Regions from separate parts of the Eubacterium sp. 3_1_31 genome, predicted to be linked through region 2. Evidence: a T-box and tRNA genes for the amino acid it is inferred to sense, from the RefSeq annotation. Region 2 holds a T-box; the other holds one or more tRNA genes.
The links. A T-box is a leader RNA that pairs with one kind of tRNA and senses whether it is charged. The one in region 2 lies ahead of tyrS (tyrosine--tRNA ligase), so its partner is inferred to be a tRNA-Tyr.
Positions count from the first base shown of each region.

Region 1: it encodes a tRNA-Tyr, which carries the amino acid that the T-box ahead of tyrS (tyrosine--tRNA ligase) is inferred to sense. The anticodon was not compared.

Region 1 is NZ_CAXUBY010000003.1:149,348-160,753, reverse strand. Features, by position in the region: gene ACESSZ_RS02415 (deoxyguanosinetriphosphate triphosphohydrolase) at 1-938, shown strand, start outside; gene ACESSZ_RS02410 (FAD-dependent oxidoreductase) at 1,155-2,492, shown strand; gene ACESSZ_RS02405 (redoxin domain-containing protein) at 2,822-4,063, shown strand; gene ACESSZ_RS02400 (winged helix-turn-helix transcriptional regulator) at 4,095-4,544, shown strand; gene ACESSZ_RS02395 (cyclic-di-AMP receptor) at 4,748-5,029, shown strand; tRNA gene ACESSZ_RS02390 (tRNA-Val) at 5,195-5,270, shown strand; tRNA gene ACESSZ_RS02385 (tRNA-Thr) at 5,278-5,353, shown strand; tRNA gene ACESSZ_RS02380 (tRNA-Tyr) at 5,372-5,455, shown strand; tRNA gene ACESSZ_RS02375 (tRNA-Gln) at 5,464-5,539, shown strand; tRNA gene ACESSZ_RS02370 (tRNA-Lys) at 5,564-5,639, shown strand; tRNA gene ACESSZ_RS02365 (tRNA-Gly) at 5,650-5,723, shown strand; gene ACESSZ_RS02360 (RNA-guided endonuclease InsQ/TnpB family protein) at 6,195-7,217, shown strand; gene ACESSZ_RS02355 (DUF2383 domain-containing protein) at 7,424-7,870, shown strand; gene pepT (peptidase T) at 7,971-9,191, shown strand; gene ACESSZ_RS02345 (DUF1905 domain-containing protein) at 9,362-9,550, opposite strand; gene ACESSZ_RS02340 (DNA alkylation repair protein) at 9,683-10,783, opposite strand; gene ACESSZ_RS02335 (pentapeptide repeat-containing protein) at 10,961-11,406, opposite strand, start outside.
Region 2 is NZ_CAXUBY010000004.1:111,093-122,498, forward strand. Features, by position in the region: gene ACESSZ_RS03005 (pseudouridine synthase) at 1-398, opposite strand, end outside; gene ACESSZ_RS03010 (oligosaccharide flippase family protein) at 400-2,052, opposite strand; gene ACESSZ_RS03015 (hypothetical protein) at 2,067-2,630, opposite strand; gene ACESSZ_RS03020 (DUF1540 domain-containing protein) at 2,782-2,946, opposite strand; gene ACESSZ_RS03025 (sporulation protein Cse60) at 2,987-3,166, opposite strand; gene dapA (4-hydroxy-tetrahydrodipicolinate synthase) at 3,206-4,060, opposite strand; gene ACESSZ_RS03035 (dipicolinate synthase subunit B) at 4,057-4,638, opposite strand; gene ACESSZ_RS03040 (hypothetical protein) at 4,628-5,398, opposite strand; gene ACESSZ_RS03045 (TetR/AcrR family transcriptional regulator) at 5,528-6,100, shown strand; gene ACESSZ_RS03050 (DUF2871 domain-containing protein) at 6,279-6,695, shown strand; gene tyrS (tyrosine--tRNA ligase) at 7,232-8,455, opposite strand; T-box leader at 8,494-8,699, opposite strand; gene ACESSZ_RS03060 (LacI family DNA-binding transcriptional regulator) at 8,742-9,737, opposite strand; gene ACESSZ_RS03065 (hypothetical protein) at 9,756-10,289, opposite strand; gene ACESSZ_RS03070 (hypothetical protein) at 10,286-10,681, opposite strand; gene murC (UDP-N-acetylmuramate--L-alanine ligase) at 10,731-11,406, opposite strand, start outside.

The sequences.
Region 1 (11,406 bases), on a different contig from region 2:
GAAATGCCCAGGCATTGCGTATTATTACGAAATTGCACAGGTTAATAGGAAAAAATGGAATGCATCTTACATCTGCTGTTATGGATACAATTATAAAATATCCATGCGATTCTTTGACGATGATGAAGGAAAAACAGAAACCTAAACATGAACGCAATTTACTAAAAAAGAAAATTGGGTATTTTCAAAGTGAGCAAGAGCAATTTGCTATAATAAAGAATAATACCGGTACACGAAATACACGTAATCCACTGTGCTTTTTATTAGAGGCGGCAGATGATCTTGCATACACTTTTGCTGATCTGGAGGATGGTTATAACAAAGGATTATATACATATCAAGATTTACTGGATGTTGTCATTAAAGCTGGCGATGAGAAAGGAAAAGCGCTATTAGAAAAAGAGTTGGAAAACGGAATCCAGGAGCAAATTGGATCTAAAACATCAGTGGATCCTTATAAATATGCAGTCTTTTCTTGGCTTACAAAAAAACAACTTTATAGTGTTTCAAGAGTTAGTGATGCTTTTATCCTTCACTATGATGAAATTATGAATGGCGAATTTTTTGATGAATTAATCACAGAAAGCTCTGAAGGTAAACTAATTAATGCGTTGAAAGAATTTGCCTATCGACGCATATATTGTCATTCTTCAATTCTAAAATTAGAATTGATGGGAAATGAAATTCTCAGCTTTCTGTTAGATCGCTTTGTCGATGCTTTATTGCCATATGATACAGATATAGAAATTACGGAGATACAAAAAAAGTATATTGATCTTTTATCACAAAATTATTTAGAGCAATATCATGAAACAGCAAAAACTGTAAAAAGTGAAGAAGATAAAGTGTATGCCCGCTTACTACTTGCTACGGATTTCATTGCAGGTATGACAGATAGTTATGCGAAACGATTATATCAAGAGTTAAGAGGAATTTGATAAAGTTTATTATATGTTAAAGACATCGGGTGGTTATAGCTGCCTGATTCTTTTTATATGAAAGGGAGCATTGAAAATTTTATGAAAATCGAGATATAAAGCAAAGAGAGAGTTTAAATTACTTTTGCTTGCATTTAAATATATTTAATCAAATCACTTTAAAATATAAAGTCACTATGTTATACTGAGTTCATAAATGATAAGGAGGCAATATTCATGAAAAAATATGATGCAATCATGATTGGATTTGGAAAAGGAGCAAAAACTTTGGCAGCAGAGTTCGCAAAGCAAGGTAAAAAAGTCGCGATGATAGAAAAATCGTCAAAGATGTATGGTGGCACATGCATTAACGAAGGATGCATACCATCAAAATCTTTGATTGTACAAGCTGGTAAAAGAACCTTTTCTGATGCTATTAACAAAAAAGAAGAAATAACGTCAATTTTGAGAAAAAAGAACTTTGAGAAGCTGAATCAAAATCCTAACATTGATGTAATTACCGCTAAAGCAAGCTTTGTAAACACCCACGTAATTTCATATGAAAATGAAAAGGGTACGAAAGAAATATATGGTGATTATCTTTTTGTTAACACAGGAAGTGTTCCTATCATCCCTAATATTCAAGGTATCGAGCATACAAAACATATATACGTAAGTGCTGATATAATGAAAGAGAAAGAACAGCCTAAAACGTTAGCAATTATTGGTGGCGGATATATTGGCTTAGAATTTTCAAGCATGTTTGCTCGTTATGGAACTCAAGTGACCGTTTTTGAATATGGTGATCGTCTTGTCAAGCGAGAGGATGAGGATATCGCTTTACATATACAACAAATATTAGAAAGACAAGGTGTACAATTTGAGTTTAAAAGCAATGTCCTTTCGGTGGAAAATGTAAATGATTCTGATGTGATAGTTACTTATAAAAACAAAGATGGTAATATACAGCAATTAACAGTAAATGCTGTGTTATTGGCAACTGGAAGAAAAGCTAATACAGATGGATTACATCTTGAACAAGCCGGTGTAGAAACAGATGCTCGTGGAGCTATTAAGGTAAATCGATATCTACAAACGTCTCAGCCACACATCTACGCAATGGGTGATGTTAAAGGCGGACTACAATTCACATATATTTCATTAGATGATTATCGTATTGTAAAAGATCATATATTTGGTGATAAAAAACGTACAACTGATAATAGAGGAGCGATACCCTATTCTGTCTTTATTGAACCAACTTTTTCACGCGTAGGGATGAGTGAAGAGGAGGCAAAAAATGAGGGGTATGAAATCAAAGTGGCGAAACTGGCAGTTTCTGCTATACCACGAGCACATGTAAATGAATGCAAAGAAGGCGTGTTAAAAGCAATTGCTGATGCCAAAACGGATAAAATACTAGGGTGTGTATTGTTGTGTACTGCTTCAGAAGAAATGATCAATTTCGTTCAGCTTGCAATAAATCTTGGATTAAAGACTTCAGACATAGCAAACCACATTTTCACTCATCCTACAATGAGTGAGGCGTTAAATGATCTGTTTGGTAACTTCTGATATGATTAAATTTATAAACAAAATGTTAAATTTATAAACAAAATAAAGATAAAATGGTGTTTACTGTAAGTCATGGGTATTGCTGAAAGTTTCTTAATAGAATAAAAGTTCTTTGCTGATATTGGTAAACTGAAAATTATAGAACCTAAAAATATGTAGTTATAATATAAAATGCCTTAAAATATTGTATTGCAATAGTTATAATACAAAAATAACAATATAAATATAAAAAAGACTTAATTTTAAAAATATTAGATTGGCTATGTTAAAAAAGAAATGTTATTTTAAATTTAAAAGATAGAAAAAGAAAGATGGGGAAATAACTGCCTATGATGAATTTACAGGATACAATGCAACATATAAGCATACTTATGGTATTTATGGAAGGAGTGCTATCCTTCCTTTCGCCATGTGTGCTCCCATTATTGCCGGTGTACATGGGATATTTAATTGGAAGTGATGTTAACAACAAACAAATAAGAAAAAAACGTTTCGTAATATTTTTTACACTGAGTTTTATATTTGGTATATTTACCGCCATTTTATTGATGAATATATCAATCACATTGATCAGTTCATTTTTCAGAGATCATATGTCCGTATTCATAAAAGTAGGAGGCATACTTATTATTGTATTAGGATTATTTCAATTGGGATTTTTCAAATCTAATTTTTTGGGGAAAACAAGAAGACTCCCGTTTACTTTAAAGAAAGAAATGAACTTACTACTTGCGTTTTTGATGGGGTTTACTTTTAGTTTTGCATGGACACCGTGTATAGGACCAGCTCTTTCCAGTATTCTACTTTTGGCGAATAGCTCACAAAATCTTTGGATGAGTAATTTTCTAATGGTCATATATGCTCTTGGATTAACAATACCTTTCCTACTTATTGGTATCTTTACAGATAGTATATTAAATTGGCTGTCCAATCATAAGAGTATTATGAACTATACAGTAAAATTAGGAGCAATCATATTAATATTTTTTGGTGTATCAATGGTAAGCGGTAAAATGAACTTTATCAGTAATTACATGACACAAAGCAGTAATAATGCTATGATTAAAGATAAGAATGAAGATAAAAAAGAAGATGGTGGAGAGAATAAAGATGAGAAAAATAGTGAACAGGAGAAAGCATTATTGCAGCAGTTAGGCAGTTATGAATTAAAAGATCAACATGATAAGATTATCAAACTTGAGGATTACAAAGGTAAAGTTGTCTTTCTGAATTTTTGGGCGACATGGTGCCCGCCTTGCCGTGGTGAGCTGCCAAATATTCAAAAACTTTATGAGAAATATAGAAGTGATAAGCATGTGGCAATTCTGACAATTGTTTATCCAGGTGGGCAAGAAAAGGGTAAATCTGATTTAAAAGAATTCATTTCGGATAATGCTCTGACAGTACCTGTTTTATTTGATGATGGATTTATTTATTCAACATTTGGTATTGGTAGTATGCCGACTACTTTTATGCTAGACAAAGAAGGGAAACCTTATGGATATATCGAAGGTGCTTTGACAATGGAAATGATGGAGAATATGATTTTAAAAACGTTAAATGCTAATTAGTATAAGAAAGTTATAGGGAAAAGGTGATGACATGAAAAAACAATATGATTTAAAATGTAATATAGCACAAACACTGAACTTAATTGGAGATAAATGGACTTTATTGATTTTACATGCAGTAAAAGAAGGGTGTCATACATTCAAAGATATACAAAAACATTTAGTCGGTATCCCTACAAATCTTTTATCGGAGAGACTAAAAGGGTTATGTGAAGATGATTTACTTACATGTGAATTATATTCAACACATCCTCCTAGATATCAATATTTGTTAACAGAGAAATCTAGTGATTTAGATGATATTTATAATGCTATATTATTATGGGGAGATAAGCATCTGAATAAAAGTTATAAATGTTTAAAACATAAAAGCTGTGGCTCTAACATACATATTGCTTATGTATGTGATGAATGTGATGAGATTTTGAGTAAAGAGGATATCATCATCAATGATTTAGATGATGTTATTGACGAAATTTAATATATGGTAAGGATCATCATTATTTAACAGTAAGTGAAAAGTTTATCTGTATATAGAATAGTAAGCCAAGGTTGACGATATGAATGGAAAATACTTTGGCTTTTTTGATAGAATCATGATGATTCTCTATTTTATAATTAGTTTTTAGAAAGTGGCGGAAATAATAATTGAAATATGTTATCATATTACAAGAGGTGTATAAGATGGAATTAATCTTAATCATAGCTAGTGAAGAATATTCAGATAATATTACATCATTACTTGTTAAGCATGGTTATTCTGCTACTGAAATTGGTTGCAATGGAGAGTTTTTACAATATGGTGATATTGTTTTATTACTTGGCGTGGAAAAAGGTGAAGCTGACAATGTTATCGCGATATTAGAAAATGAAGGAGGCAGGCATCCGGGAATGTCTGAGCCGTTTAGAGGTCAAGTAAAAATATATGTTATAGCTTCAACTTATTTTAAAAAAATCAATCCTTAGGCAATATAAAAAGGCTTTAAAATGGGAAGATTATGCATTATAAAAGTGTGTTGAAAAAAATATAAAAAAGTTTTAAAAAATTGTTGACAGAAAAATAAACAGATGGTATTATATTAAGGCGCTGATGGAAAGGACTCAGGAAATCAGTGATTGCATAAATTATGTGGAGGCTTAGCTCAGTTGGGAGAGCGTCTGCCTTACAAGCAGAGGGTCAGGGGTTCAAGTCCCTTAGCCTCCACCATAAATGTGCCGACTTAGCTCAATTGGTAGAGCAACTGACTTGTAATCAGTAGGTTGTGGGTTCAATTCCTATAGTCGGCACCATTCTTAATAAATAGAGCTGGGGGGGTAGCGAAGAGGCTAAACGCGGCTGACTGTAACTCAGTTCCTTATGGTTCGGCGGTTCGAATCCGTCCCCCCCCACCATCTCTTATTGGGGTATAGCCAAGCGGTAAGGCACCAGACTTTGACTCTGGCATTCCACTGGTTCGAGTCCAGTTACCCCAGCCATTTTAAAAAATCAACATTATAAATGACCCGTTAGCTCAGTTGGTAGAGCATCTGACTTTTAATCAGAGGGTCGGGCGTTCGAATCGCCCACGGGTCACCATTTAAATGTTGCGGGTGTAGTTCAATGGTAGAACTTCAGCCTTCCAAGCTGACTACGTGAGTTCGATTCTCATCACCCGCTCCATATAGTTCAATAAAGCAATCATACACTGATTGCTTTTTTTGATGTGATGAGAATCACTATTCATGTTAGCTTGAGAATGACAATGGAGTTCATAGTAAAGAAAGGAAGGCTGAATGTCACTAAATAGTCTAAAGTGTTGGTGACCTTGGCGATATCGAAAAAGTCAGATGCTTCTTGATAGTGCCTCGGCTGGGGTAATAATAACGTGTTTCGCTTGGCTATTGCGCTCTTAAGAACGCTAAGATGGCCAAGTCCTAGGACTTGGGCTCTATTTAATAAGAATATGGTGGAGAAACGTGTACATAGACCCTCTGCGGCACGAATTCATAATATAAATATAAAAGGGTGGAAATGTAAGAAATAGTATTATAAATTCAATGTTTTATTGAAATTAAAAAAAATTCACCAAAAATTACGATTTTCTATTTTAGAATCGTATATATAAGTGAAGGGAAATCTAGGTGAAATCAAATGTACATAACGATCAAACTATCATTAGATTTAAATGAACACTTAAAGCACTGCTTAACTTGGTATGAAACTATATATCATAAAGAGATAAAACGCATAGCCGATATTTTTATAAAAGAAAATCATAGTTACGAATATCTATATAAAAATATTAGTAATCATATCTCTTTTCATAGCAAACACTTAGTACTCGATTTTGCTAAAAAAGAATACGAATATCGTTGTGGATGTAAAAATAGCCGAAAGATCCGCTGCTCTAGCTGTTGGAGCAACTCCTCCTATCGCCTAAACGGTGATCTCCTGCAGCTAGAGTTAGGTCTTCTTGAACATAAAAGATTCATTGATCTTCCTATGTATCATAATGAACAACCTTTAATGCAGTTAGCTAGGGGTAAAATGATGAATTTAGAATTAATGCATATTCAAGAAAACTGGTATGCCTTTATAAATGTAGATATTCCCATCATTTTTTCAACAAGTCGTAAAACAATAGGTATTGATATAGGAATGAAAGTACCCGCAGTTGCTGCTCTTGATAATCAGCATTATCGTTTTTTTGGAAATGGTAGGCAACGCCAATTTTATCTACGTAAATATAAACGTCATATACAAGAAATGCAACGAAGAAAGCAGTTTAAGAAATTGCGCCAATTCCGGCATAAACTACATAATGTCTTGGCTGATCAAGATCATAAGATTTCAAAAGACATAATTTCTTATGCTTTGGAAAATGATGTAGGAATGATATATCTAGAAAAATTAACCTCTATCCATGATCGCTTTAATGTCAGGCAAGTCTCTAATGCCTATTTATGGTCTTATCAAAGACTTCAACAATTTATTACATATAAAGCTCAACTCGCCGGTATTGAAGTTAGATATGTAAATCCATATAATACATCAAAAAAATGTCCTAAATGCGGGCGAATAAATAAACCAAAAGATCGAACCTATCAATGTAAGTGCGGATATCATGGACATCGTGATGTTGTTGCAGCTATTAACATCCTCCATGCACTTTGATTCTTCTGAATCGGCCTGTAGTATCTCATAGATACCGCTACAGGACGGGTGAAGGCACATCCATATCCAAAGGCATAGCCAATGGAAAAAAAGCCATGTGGTTCGAACCCTATATGGTACGTGCTGAGCATGGCTTTTTCTCGGCACGTACACATTTGAGAATAGACATAAAGAATGAACTCCATAATAATCGTGAGGTGAAAAGTATGGAAGATAAATTATTAGAAGAATTAAATCAACTATTGAAAGGAACACATATGGGTGCATCCATATTTGAAGATTTGCGTGAAAAAATCAAAAGTGAAACATTGCATAAAGAATTTGATGAAATTTTACTCATGCTACACATTCATGAAAAATCTTTAACAGGATTAATATTAGCCCATGGAGGCGAACCTATTGACTCAGCAGGAATTATGGGTACAATCACAGATGTCATATCACATATTAAAAATTTAACGGTTGATAGTGATAAAGAAGTATTGAAAGTGGCTGTTCATAATATGGAAATGGGAGCAAAAGCATTGCATGATTTTGACGCACGAAATTTCATTTTGGATGATGAAACAGAAAAGACGATTGCCATTATGAAAGATGATTATGCTTCTATATATCATAAATTAGATAGATACCGTATTGAATTTGAAGAGTAATACTTGGCTTTCTTGCTTGTTTCATTGTATAATTCTTCTAAGAAAGGAAATTATGTAAATAACATTTATAAGTCATTTACAATATAAAAGAAGGATAGATATGAAAGTACAAGAAAGATTTTTAAAATATGTCACTTTTGACACTCAATCTGATGAGAACTCACAAACAACACCAAGTTCTTTAAAACAATTAAAGTTGGCAAAATACTTAGTAGATGAGTTGAAAAATATTGGTGTTACAAATGCATATGTAGATGAATTTGGTATTGTATATGGAAGTTTACTTGCCAATTGCGAGGCTAATTGTCCTAAAATAGGATTTATAGCTCATATGGATACTTCACCTGATATGAGTGGTGAAAATGTAAAACCAAGAATAATTGAAAATTATGATGGCTCTGATATCATTTTGAATGAAAAATTAAATATTCATATGGGGCCAAATGATTTTGAAAGCCTAAATCGTAATATTGGTGAGAACCTAATTGTTACTGATGGAACAACCTTACTAGGCGCTGATGATAAAGCCGGTATAGCCGAAATAATGACTATGCTAGAAACAATTATTCAAAAAAACTTACCGCATGGTGATATAAAAATAGCATTTACCCCTGATGAAGAAGTAGGCAGAGGTACAGATCACTTTAATGTGAAAGCATTTGATGCGGATTTCGCCTATACAGTAGATGGCGGCGAAGTTGAGTTTATTGATTATGAGAACTTTAATGCAGCTAGTGCAGTATTGGATATACAAGGATTAAGCATTCATCCAGGTTCCGCTAAAGGCAAGATGATAAATGCTCTTTTAGTTGGAATGGAATTTCATTCCATGTTGCCTGTTGAACAAAACCCAGCATATACAGAAGGTTATGAAGGATTTAATCATTTAACTGATATGCATGGAGAATGTGAACACGCGCATATGTCTTATATTATTCGTAATCATGATGAAACATTATTTGAACAACAAAAAGAAGACTTTAAGCGCATAGCTGATTACTTAAATAAAAAGTATCCTGAAAATACGATTACATTACAGATAACGGATAGTTATGCAAATATGCGTCAAATCATCGAACAAAATATGAATATTATTGAGTTGGTAAAAAAATCTATGGAAGAAATAGGTTTACAGCCTGCTTCCGCAGCTATTCGTGGTGGTACTGATGGAGCACGCCTGACATATGAAGGTCTCCCTTGTCCTAACTTAGGAACCGGTGGTTATAACTATCACGGTAAATATGAATATGTTTCCATAAATGAAATGGAGAAAAGCGTCGCATTGCTTTTGAAAATAGTTGAAAATAGTTTGAAATTATAAAATTAATCATTAGTATTATAAATAGAAAAGACGGTAAGGATATTCTATTAGTACTAACATCTGACTACTAAAAGAAAGGAAATCTATCTTTAATGTGATGATTATAGGATGATTTAATAAATCTCCTAATATCCTATATCACAGTGAGGTATTTAGATTTCCTTTTTAAATTAAACACAGACAATAACTTGCAAAGGTTTATTAAGTTCAATACATTCTTTTTTTCTAACTGCCGCTTTAAGTGGAAGTAAATAAGTATCCTGCTTTGTATCAAACCAAATAGCAGTTTGCCATTGTGTATTACCAATTATTGCTGTTACTTTTAATCGACCCCAACCTTCTTCTAAACATTTAAAAATATTTCTTATATCTATAGATATTTCTTTTGGAAGAGAAACAAAAACATTCCTTCTGTCGCAGAATAATGATATGGCTTTGCTGAAAATTCAAACTTCATTCCTTTGTTCTTCATTTTACACCTCCTGCAAATTCTATTTTGCCGCCAATACTTCAAACTCTAGTGTACCCCGCTCAGTACCATTAACTATAAGCGTAATTGAATGGATTCCAGGGTAATGTTTCCTTGTACTTGTATCCGCAAAGGAATGTGTTTTTGTGTAATACCTCTTTTCCTTTTCCTTGAAAACAAGCTCGGATATTTGGAATATTTTACGGTTCTGCCTACCGTTTGCTTTAACATAATCAATTCCATATTCCAGCCGTGCCTTAGTTTTCTTTTCAGCCTCAAGCTCGAAGGAAAAAGTCAAAATACCCCCTGCAGGAACAGATACAGTTTCTAGTGAAAAAGCATTAACTCTGACACAGCCAGCATCTGATAATCCCAAAATACGAAGCACTTCGCTATTGCCCTTTTTAAGAAGTGTCCTGCACCCGTGTTTGATAATCCAATCTGTATTCATGTCTTTACCATACCAATCCTTAGCAACCTTCACCACTAAATCAGGATGTGTTTTTGATATATCATTCAGGTTATTGGCTACACTTTTACGAACATACAGTGAAGGGTCTGCTTTTAGCAACTCTAAAATACGGAGAATCGGAGATGGATCTTTTTGGAAGTTCGGCAAGCTTTGTCCCCAAGGCAGTCTGGGGCGACAACCTTCGCTGGCAAGCCTACGGACATGCTCATTATTATCTTTAGCCCATGATGCCATCTGCGCCATCATACGTTCTTCATCGTTAATAATAAACGCTCTTACTGCAAATTCAGCTGATGCGTATGGAGTATATCTTGCTAAAGCTGACATAGAGATGTCCCAGTTTTCTTTATCCTGTCCGTAAAGCTCAACAAAAGTTGGGAAAAAGGAAACAAAACCATCTGAGCAGGTATCATAATTCATTATCACTTTATCAATAATGTGAATGGCTGTTTTATAGTCGTCTGGTAAATACTTCCCTAAATTTACACTAATTTGCATGACCCTCTGTTTCAATTCTAAACTATCCCACATTTCGTCCATCGTGGATTTTAAAAACGTATCTACCGGAAACTCATCATAAACCGTTTGAATCTGTGATGCGAGCTTGTATAGTGATTCATAATTAAATCTGTCCTTAAATAATTCCGCCATATTATTCCTCCTTCGAATACAGAGTTCCCATATCTTAAAACCTTTGATAATGCTGATAGATGCAGTGTTTTAGGGGACAATCAAATTTTTAGTTGGTTTTTCTAATATGTAATTACAGTATAAATTACTTTATGTGGATTGTTGTGGCGTGTAATAAGATAAAGATAACCATTATGGTTATTCCAACTCAGTTTCATCTACTATTAAGCCTAATAGTTTTACTAGCTGTAGCGCTTGATCTGTGCTTACGATGGCGCCTTTTAATAAATCTTGTGTTACACCAATACCATCAATTTCGCTTGTCGCAAAATTCATGCCATCAAGACTAGTATTATAAAATTCACTATCTACTAAACTGCAATGTTCAAATAACGTTTTTTTAAATCCACATTGAATGAAGCTAGAACTACCTATATCACATTTTTTATATATCGTCTGTTTATAACGACTTCCACTGAAATTCGCATAATGCAGATTGCATTCAATATATTGTATATTATGTAACACACAATCAATGAATTGTGTTCCCATTGCGCGACATGTTTTGAAAATAGTGCGATGTATGGCACCATCACTAAAAACAACATTGTTAAATTCACAATTTTCAAAAATGACATCAATCA
Region 2 (11,406 bases):
ACATAATAGGTTTTACGTACATGGTGCTTAGGTGATAGTAAGTGATGCGCTAGTTTCCCATCATTGCTAATGAGCACCAGCCCTTCCGTATCCATATCTAATCTTCCAACTGGGAAGCAGCCTTTGGGCAACATGACATCAAAACAATCTAACACTGTTTCATGTTCACTATCCTGAGTAGCACAAATGACTCCACTTGGTTTATTCAGCATCAAATAGACGAAAGGTTCATAATAAATATGTTCCCCATCGAGTTGAACCAAATCATCTTCTTCCACATGCATATCATCTTTTACCACCAATTCACCATTCACACGTACATGTTTTTTGCGAATTAGTTGTTTCACTTCTTTACGTGTTCCCACACCGGCATGGGATAAATATTTATCTAATCGCATATTATCCTCTCTTCCGTTTCTTAAATAATACAGCAAAATCCAAGTGTAATAACGTTTGTGGCAAATGGAATACATACGTGAACGCAAAGTAGCCAATACAAGAAATACCGCCAGCAAAGGCCATTTGTATAAATGCCATGCCACGTCCTGCCTCATAATTTCCACGAAGTCCTAAATGAAAGCACAGTTGTGCAAGTATCCATAAAATACCACAACCGCATAGGATGACGAAAAGTCGATGCAAGGTATATTTCCATTGAATATCATGATGTTTTGTTAGTTCATACAAACTGATGCTAATATTCAGCATAGCTGAAATCACCGTGGAAAACACTAAGCCTTGGTAGCTAAATTTTACCAGCATGATATAGCTAAGGGCAAATTTCACAACGACTTGAATTGTCGTATTGCGCACAGAATTGCGTCGTAACCCCGTAGCCACCATTAAATTGGTAACAATTGGAGTCATCGTATCTAGAAAAGCGACAATGGAAAACCAGCGAATAATCTGGGCTACTGCCGGGATGTCTTTAGCATGTTCCGGCGGAAATAGTGTAACGATCAGCGGTTCAGCAAACACATATAGGCAAAACGATACCGGTAAAGCAATATACAAAACGATATCTATGCAATCGCGGATGTTTTTACGTACCTGTTTCATATTATGTTGCGTTATGGCACTTGTAATATGGGGAATGATCGCACTGGAAAAACCTGGTGCCAATACCATGGGAATACTCATCAACTTAACAACCTTATAATTAATAGTAGATGAAATCAGGGTGATTTCACTTCCTGAAAGACCATGCCCCTTTAAACCTTTTTGTAGGAACAATGTGTTAATAATGCTATCACTATAGCCTAATAAAGCTATTAACATAAACGGTATGGATACATATAACAATTCCTTTAAAATCTCTCTGCTTTCAATCTTATTTTCAAAGGCCTGTTCATGTGCCAATCGTCGTATTTCTTTCATTCGCTTACGATCATAAAATTTAAGATGGATCATCGCCGTGATAGCTGCAACGCTCGTTGAGAAAACGCCAAAATATACAGCCCATATATGATCACCATGAAAGATATAAACAGCGATGCTGGAAGCAATCAGCACAAACGAAGCATTTGCTAGCTGTTCCAAAACTTGTGACAATGAATAGATTTCCATCTCTTTCAATCCCTGATAAAACCCACGCATACTACTCAGAATCGGCACAAAGAACAAAGCAAAACTGGAGCCGACAAATGCCCAACGTAAATCATCTGCACTTCCTGCCCCATCGTACATCATATGCGCAATTGGTTTGGAAAACAGCATAAATAACAACATCATGACAAATCCTAAAGAAATCATCAATCGCGTGCTGAGCTTTTTCACAAAAATACTTGTCTTATAATCACCTTTTGTCGTGTAACGAGCTACCAGTGTTGCTATTGCAAAAGGAAAGCCCGCCTGACATACATTTAATAAATACATGTAGAGCGATTGGGTAATCGCATAATATTCGACGTTGACATTGGTACCCAAAATATTATTGAATGGTATTGCATAAATCAGTCCAATCAATTTGGCAAAAAAGATACCAGCAGAGCTTACCAATGCTCCGGCGACGATTGACTGTTTTCTTTTTGTACTTCTTGTGTTATCCTTCATGAATAGTTTCCTCTCTAATCCACATTTGCTTTACCAGCATCTGAAGTAGTCTTTTCTCCAATTGCCGTATCCCCTTTTTCCTGCACATAATTACAGTTGAAAAAAACACGGGATTGGTTTTGCAATGTGCTGTCTTTCCAAGTCACCATCACATTGACCGTAAATTGTTTCTTTGGTGATATCGCATCTAAAATGATCATTTTAACAAAGCCTTTTTCTCCCCGCGCTTGATAGGGAATCATATTATACTGACTGTTGGCATCATCCCCTAATATCCCAATACAAGGATATACATTCGTATTAGAATCCATATTCTGATCCACTGCGATGGCCTGGATATCATACATGGCAACTTGTGGATTATACAGCTCTATTTCATATTTATAATCATCCTTTTGTTTAAATACATTCATCTTATATTCAAAGGGAATGATTTTTGATTCTATCCCCTTATTACTAACTACGGCATCAATAAAGCTCTCATATACTTTTATGCTTTCACTATCTTGATGATGCAGATTTTTACATCCGGTAAGAAATACCGTCAACAAGATGCATAAAATCGAAAGTTTACGCATGAAATCACCTCGGTTTTAATTATACCATATGTATGTGAAATGCACCATACCTGTAATATCAAGGGGCTTTTATCTGTCGATGGGAAAGTATTGATGATTGTCTTAGGAATTCGCGGAAAGAAAAAGCGATCGTATGGATCGCCTTTGTTTGTTATTTTCCGCATTTGCAACGGAAAGAACTGCATTCAGTTTCGCAACAAGCATTTGGTTCAATGCAATTGTCGCAAGTAACACTGATGGTTTCTGCTACACAATGATTGTCTTTATGATAGACACAATTGTTCACACTACATAAAATTTCGGTTTTTTTCTGCATATTTACACCTCCATCAGTAGTATGCGCAAACACTTTCATGTTATGTGCGATATATGAGTAGTGCTGAAAAGCAATATATTTGTTCTTCCTCCTGTATACTGCAGGAAGTTGAAAATTTAATATCAACTACATCGATATCCGGATTATCCTCTAAAAATGCATTGATCATATCGCTGAGATCATCCTCATGCTCCTCATCAAACACTTTGACCTGAACCATCTTCATCACCTAAGATGACTCTAACATATTCATGAAGGATTACTTGTCGATAAAAGTAGCCTGTAGTTTCTTTTTTAAATGTTCATTTTGCACTTCGATCATAGGTAATCGCAAAACATTTTGAATTTCTCCTCTTTGTGCCAAGACATATTTCACACAAGCTGGAGATGGTTCCTGAAATAACAATGTCGCTTCCTGCTTTAATTCCTTACGCAATTCGTTATCTTTACGATTGCCACATAGAAAATGCTTTAGCTTGGTAAGTGATACATGTCCAAGTACAGATACCAAACCATCCATACCCGCATCCATGCCTTCGTCAATGGTTCCATCTTCCCCGCTATATATTATGAAATGAGGATGCTCTTTTTTTAACTTTTGAACTGCTGCAAAATCATCACATGCCTGCTTTAAAGCAACAATATTCGGACATGTTGTTATTAATTTTGCGATCGTCTCTGCTTCAAGTTTCACACCTGTCCGAGAGGGAATATTATAAAGCATAATATTGACAGAGCTATGTGCAGCAATGCATGCAAAATGTTCATACAATCCAGCTTGTGAAGGTCGATTATAGTACGGTGCAGCTAAAAGCACACCATCAATAGGCAGCTGTTGAACCTGATGCACAGCCCGCAAAGTATCTGCTGTACAATTTGTCCCACAGCCAAACCATATTTCTATCTCATGATGGGTTTCTTGCAAGACAAATTTCACTATTTGCAAACGTTCCTCTTCACTTAAACAAGGTGTTTCTGCTGTTGTACCACATACGATAAACCCATCCGCTCCCTCCGCCATTAAGCGGGCAATTAATGCACGCAATGCCGGATAATCAACCTCATGTTCTTTGGTAAAGGGAGTAATCAATGCTACCATCAATTTTGCCATCATACGTTTCCTCCTAATAAGATTGGTTCTATCTGTTGATCTTGAAGCGCCATATCACAGGTTTCCATTAACAGATCCCATTTGGCGACAATACTGCGTTCTTTTTGGAATGGTGCATCTTGAGCAAATGGAATGGCATAAAACCCTCGATAATTCAGCAGAGTGAAAATATTAGCTCCACTAATCCCCAGGCCATCATTTGTTGCTATTCCAAAAACAATATTTTTCTTATTTCGCAGCATAGCTTTGGCAGCTAGTGTAACAGGATGATCGTAAATGCCGTGCACTAGTTTTGCACAAACAGTAGCACTCATCGGGGCAATCACCATTAGATCGTAACAATTGCATGGGCCGACCTTTTCAGCCTCTACGATTGTATGAATGATACTGTGACCACTTAAATTTACCAAGCGATTCAAAAAATCATCCGCTTTAAAGAAACGTGTATCACAAGTGTACACATTTTCACTTACCACGATTTGTACATCATTTTCCTGACATAAGATTTCCAACTGCTTTAATACTTTCGCATGATTACAAAATGAGCCACAAATACCAAATAAAATGCGCTTATTCTTCATGTAATCTCCTCCTTATATGATCTGCGATAATATTACCGGCACTGATACATGCAAAACGACCTGGCAGATTACTGATCTTGTAATAGTTCAGATGCAGACGGTGTATTTGTTCCTCATGAAACAAAACGGGTGTTGAAATATCTAAGAATAATGGTGTTTTTGACCATGAACGTATCTGCGCATCATCCAATATTTGTACCGGAGCAGTATAAATGATGACATCGCCACATTCTTTCCATTCCTTTATTGGTAAAAATTCCTTACTCATCACACAATCACGGCGTATTACGCGTACATGAGTATGAAGATTTTTTAACATTGTATAAATAGCTTTACCACAATGCCCATATCCAACAATATCGATTGTTATAGCATAAATACTTTTACAAGTATGTGAAATTAATTCATTTAAAACACCTTCTGCTGTTAAAATAGCGTTTTGTGTTATGACCTCTTCCGCATTCATATAATAATCGACTTCTACATTTAATTTTTTGGCAGCTTCATTTTCTATACCCTGGAAAACAACCATTTCTTTTCCCTGAATTTTCCAAAAGCTACTGGGAATATGCATATAGGAATTCCACATCTGTACATTATGTTCTTCATTCATTCCCTTCACTGGCAAGACAAAAGCATCCAGCTGTGGTAATGTTAAAAAGTCAGTATCTTCCTGTATCCTATAAACTACATAATCTTTTTTCAGATTATCTGCTACCTGCATCATTCTTTCATCACTACAAACCACACCGATTTTCATAGCACTCCTCCTTTACTTTTATACTATGTGAATTGTATCGATTGGTTCTATAGCATAGAAAGGTATTCTACTTGACGAGCAGCAATAACGCGTCTATAATGAACAGTGTTCATATTAGGAGGAATCATTATGAATAAGGTAGTCACATCAAAAGACGAATTATTAGAAGCTGCCGAACAAATCACCTATGAGGAAGGAATGACTCACCTCAGTATTCGCTCGCTCGCCAAAAAACTGGATATATCTGTTGGTGTAGTGTACAATTACTTTCCTTCAAAAGCCGATTTAGTATTGGCTATCATCGAAAATTTCTGGAAAAAGGTTTTTCATAAAGATCTTTGCACATTCGATGAACCCCCTTGTTTCCCTATCTTCTATGAAACCATCTATCAACGTTTAAGCGAACATATAGAGGATTTCCAAGCTGTTTTTTTAGGACAATTGCATGTATTGCGCTCAGAAGATAAGCAAAAGGGGAAAGCCTTGGAACAACAATATTTACAGCACATACAGAAAGGGTTTCTTCTTGTCCTATCTCAAGATTCGCATATTCCTGAAAGCTTATGGACAGCAACCTTTACAAAGGAAGCCTTTCTACAGTTTTTATTTGAACATATGTTGGTAGATCTCTCACATCAACGCAAAAACTGTCAATTCACAAAAGAAATGTTATATCGCTTATTATATGCGAAATCAACATAATTTCACGTTACAACGAACAAAGTTCAGCAACAATGCTTTGCAAACAATAAATAATGGAAATAGGCTTTCATATTCTCTATCTAACCATTGTTATTTTTTGAAACCCTCTCTATTAAAAAGGCGAAGCATGATAAAGCAATTCCATTATTTAGCATCATAAGAAAGGAGTTCTATCATTATGAAAAGAACAGTAAACTACGCTATACTTTATGCAATTCTCGCCATGATTGGTGGTATCTTTTATCGCGAATACACCAAATTCATGGGATTTGACGGCAGGACAACACTTGCCTTTGTACATACCCATCTCTTTCTGCTGGGAATGGTCATGTTTCTCATCGTGACATTTGCCATTCATCAATTTCATATCGAAAAACAAAAACATTATCGGCTATTTCTTATTCTCTATCATCCCGGTGTCTTATTAACTTCCCTCATGCTCTTTCTGCGCGGTATCACACAAGTAAATGGTAATGAACTAACCAATACTGTTAACGCTATGATCTCCGGTGTTTCCGGTATCGGCCATATCCTAACAGGTATCGGTCTTCTTCTTTTCCTGTTTATATTGAAAGCGAGTGTGAAAGATGCGTAAACGAATGTATATCCCTAAAAACTACCTTTTGTTACTAGCCGGCTTCATTTGGTTGCTAGCGGGTATTAATATACTAAATATCGGCTATCAATCCACTTCTGTTCTTACTTTATGGATGATGCTAGCAACGATCTTGACCTTTCTTGTTTTCTATTTTGCTATTTTTCGCAAACTCATTCATAAGCATACAAATCGAATCTTACGTTATGCCCATGCTTATATGCATATATTACAATTTTTCGATAGAAAATCATACATCATCATGTTTTGTATGATGAGCGGTGGTATTTTATTAAGAATAAGCCATGTATGGCCAACAGTATGCATAAAATCTTTTTATACCGGTATAGGTCTAGCCCTATGCATATCAGGCCTGTGTTTTATAAAGCAATTTTATCACCAGCAGCTTTCATTCACTAATAAATAAAGCACATCAGATACTATTTCTGTATGTGCTTTTTTCTCATATATATATAATCTTTCATATTGAAACGTGGGATTTCATAAGTATATCTGTTTGAAATTCTTTGTTTATCTTATTGTGTAATTACATAATAATTACGTTTCCCGCGTTTGATAATGGTTTTATTCGTTGTGATTGCATGTGTTGAGCTTACGATAAATTCACAGTCTTTTATACGTTCACCATTGATTTGAATAGAACCTTGCTTGATCCATTCTCTTGCTTCACGTTTACTACTAGCAATTTTCGCTTGTACTAAGACATCAAGTAACGGCATATGATCATCCACTGCGATACTATCAAAACCATGCAACGCATCCTCGAGTTCATCGCTGGTTAAATCTTTAATATTTCCTTTGAAGAAAGCATTCGTAATTTTTAATGCTTTTTCATATTCCTCTTCACCATGCAAATCAATAACGACGGCTTTCGCAAGTGCCTTTTGTGCTTCTCTGCGTCCCGCATCTATCTTTGTCTTTTCTTCTAAATCTTCAATTTCTTCGCGGCTTAAGAAGGTCAATGTCTTTAAATATTCAATAACCTTACTATCTTCACTATTCACCAAGAACTGATACAGTTCATAAGAAGATGTTTTATTTTTATCCAGCCAAATCGCCTTGCCTTCGCTTTTGCCAAACTTTGTTCCATCCGCCTTAGTTACCAATGGCATTGTAAACCCATATGCTTCTTTACCTAATTTCTTACGAATCAATTCAATACCGGCTGTGATATTCCCCCACTGATCTTGTCCTGCTACTTGCATGATACAGTTGCGGTTTTCATACAAATGCATAAAATCCAACGCCTGTAAGATCATATAAGAAAATTCTGTATACGTAATTCCTTCATCCAATCGACGAGCAACAATATCTTTATTCAACATATAATTAATGTTAAAATATTTCCCATAATCGCGCAAGAAATCCAAAGTATTGATATCCTTAATCCAATCGTAGTTATTTACAACTTCAAAGCCAAATACATCCTGCGCCTGTTTCTTTAGACATGCAAAGTTATGCGCAACTTCATCTTTTGATATCATAGCGCGTTCTGCTGTTGGCTTAGGGTCGCCAATTAACCCTGTTCCTCCACCAACTAACAAAATCGGATTGTGCCCTGCCTGTTTTAAACGCTTAGAAATTAAAAAGGATGAATAATGTCCAATATGCAAGCTGTCTCCGGTAGGATCAGTACCAATATAAAAAGTGACCTTTTCATTATTCAGCATGTTTTCAATTTTCGGTGAGCTGCAATCTTTAATTAAGCCTCTCCATACCAATTCTTCATAAATATTCATAGTCTATTCCTTTCTCAGCCATTAAAAAAGCGTCCTTATCCAAGGACGCCGTTTTTTATTTGCGTGGTACCACCTTAGTTCCTCATAACATGAGGCTCTCAAGCTCATAACGTGAGCATACGGCTTTACTTTTCATAAAGCAGCTCCAAGGTGTATTCCATAAGTTCCTGACTGCGGCTTTTCACCAGCCAGCCGCTTCTCTGTGCTCATTTCCTTATGTACTCTTTCTTATCATAGCTGTTGTAGTATTAAGTATAATGTAATTTTTTACTTTGTCAAGCAATGATTACTTGGTTGATTTACGTGGAGTGAAAATATAGCTCAATTCGATTTCTTTATCTGGAACATCATTTTCATCCGTTAGCATCTTTGTCAATAAACGCATAGCAACAGCACCTAAATCATAATCTGGAATTTTAAAGCCAGAAATCTGAGGGCGTGCCATAGAGTTATATTTACTATCTAAGATACATACCAATTCCACATCATCAGGAATATTCATTCCTGCTTCTTTCACGGTGTTCATAACCGCCATAGCTTGAGAATCACGATACGTAATGACGACATCATAAGGTACGCCATCCTTCACATATTCTTTCAAGAATAAGTAAGAGGAACGATATTCCTTAGGAATTTCAATATAGCCGTCAAATTCCATACCGTTTTCTTTATAAGCACGTGATAATCCATCACGAAGTTGTTTGATCATTGCTGGATTCTTACGATCCTCAATCAATGCCAAACGTTTTTTCCCTTTTGCGATGCAATCCATTGCATAATCATAAACAAGGCTGGAGTAATCCACATAAACAGAACCAACAGTTTCATCACTCATCTTATTACCGATGACAACAATGGGAACTTGATATTTTGTTAACTGATTCAATTCTTCCTTATTTAGCTTATCATTGAAAATCACAACACCATCCACACGGGATTTGATGATATTTTCAATAATATCATTCATTTCAGTAATGCCTTCCGTCGTTGTATGCAGCATCAGATTATATTTATAAATTTTTGCCACATCAATCAAACCATTAATAATCTGTCCCGTATAGAAATAGCTTGCTTCTGGTACGATCAGAGCAATCGTCGTCGTTTTCTGAAGTGCCAATCCTTGAGCAATCGCATTCGGTTTATAACCTAATTTTTCAATTGCCTCCTGCACTTTCACACGTGTGTCTTCACGGACAACTTCAGAACCGTTGATAACACGGGAAACGGTTGCCAGTGAAACATCTGCTTCTTTTGCTACATCATAAATGGTAATTCGTTTCATAACACTTATCCCTTCTGACTAATCGTCTTCATCCTTCGTGTCTAAGACACGTTGTAACCCTTCAAAGGCTTTTTCCGCTGCTTTCAGCGTACCCTTTTTTAGCTTCTTTACATTCTTCTTAACGCGCTCATCTTCACGAATAGCACTAACCGTGTCCGTAATGGTATCCATCGTTTTCACAACATAGTCCTTCTTCATAAGCTCATCTACACCATCACTGAATGCATTCGTCACTTTGCCCGTCATTTCATTCAGTTTTTCCTTGCCATTCTTTACATCCTCACGCTGATTAAAGGCAGCTACTTTCTGTTTCGTTGTTTCCAATAACAAGGCCGTATCAGTCTTCAGTTTTTCTAAACGCTGTGTTGTTTCCTGCGCATTCACATTATTTTTTATCCACTGACGAAATTCTGCGTACATCCGACTTAGTTCTATTTTGGCATCCGCAAAAATTGAAGAGGCATTTTCATTATCCTCGTCATCTTCCATTTGAATAATGGTATAACGCGTTTCTTTTTCCATGTCATCAACATGCTGGCTTTCATCGCTCATGAAGTATGCACCTCCTGCTCACAGGCTTCTTCCTGTTGCTCATCGCTGCCATCTTTTCCCATATGATGTAAGATCCAATCTTTAATCAAAGAGAAATTTTCAATCACCATCACCATCGTACTGCGAACAGCATGTTTGCTTGCTTCATGCACACTGTCAACAGTCTCACTTAATTCATTTAAAGTCTGTAAAGGCTTTTCCAGTGTTTCCAATTCTTTGTTTGTCGTATCGAGTGTTTTTTTCATACTGATCACTGCTTCATTCGCACTTTTTAATAACACGATCAGATGCCTGACAAAGATAACCAGAAATATCAGGACGATAACACCTACAATCGGTAATGCCTTAGCGGCAACATTACTCGTTAATTCCAATAACTGATCTAAACCCATAGAAACACCTCTTTTTATATTTTACCTTATTTTGTAAACATTTACAAGTTTACTGAAAACTTTTTACAATATTTTTTAATTTATAAATATCTTTACTGCTCATAAACAGATATACTGCAGGGCCGCGATCTGCTAAAAACTTAGCCGCTGTTTCATCTTCTTGAATCACTTGAGCATGCGCGCAACGATCTGCTAAATCTTGTATCGTAATATTGATTCCTGGCTCTTTTGCGGCATTTTCAGGAAAATGGCATAAATATGTCTCGTCAGCTTGATCTAATTCTTGGGCAAAACGATCCATAAAATAATAGATACGAGAATAACGATCCGGTTTAAATATCGCAATGATTTTTTTATCAGGATACTTAATGCGAGCAGCCTCAATCATATACTTAACAGCAGTTGGATGATGTGCATAATCATCAATATACACATTACCATTTTTTTCTTCTATCGTAAAACGGCGTTTTACTCCCGGAAAACTTGCCAATCCTTCCTGTAACACTGCCGGTTGTAATCCTTCCATGATTCCTAAAGCGATTACCCCTAGGCTGTTCCACAATAAAGGTTTCCCAACAAACGGTAATTTAAAACTGCCAAAGTACGCTTTTTTATATAAAACATCAAAAGACATACCTTCTTCATTTTGTATAACATGAACAGCTTGTACGTCATTGTCATCCTGTAAACCATAATACAAATGCTTCGTTTTGACGTGCAGGCGA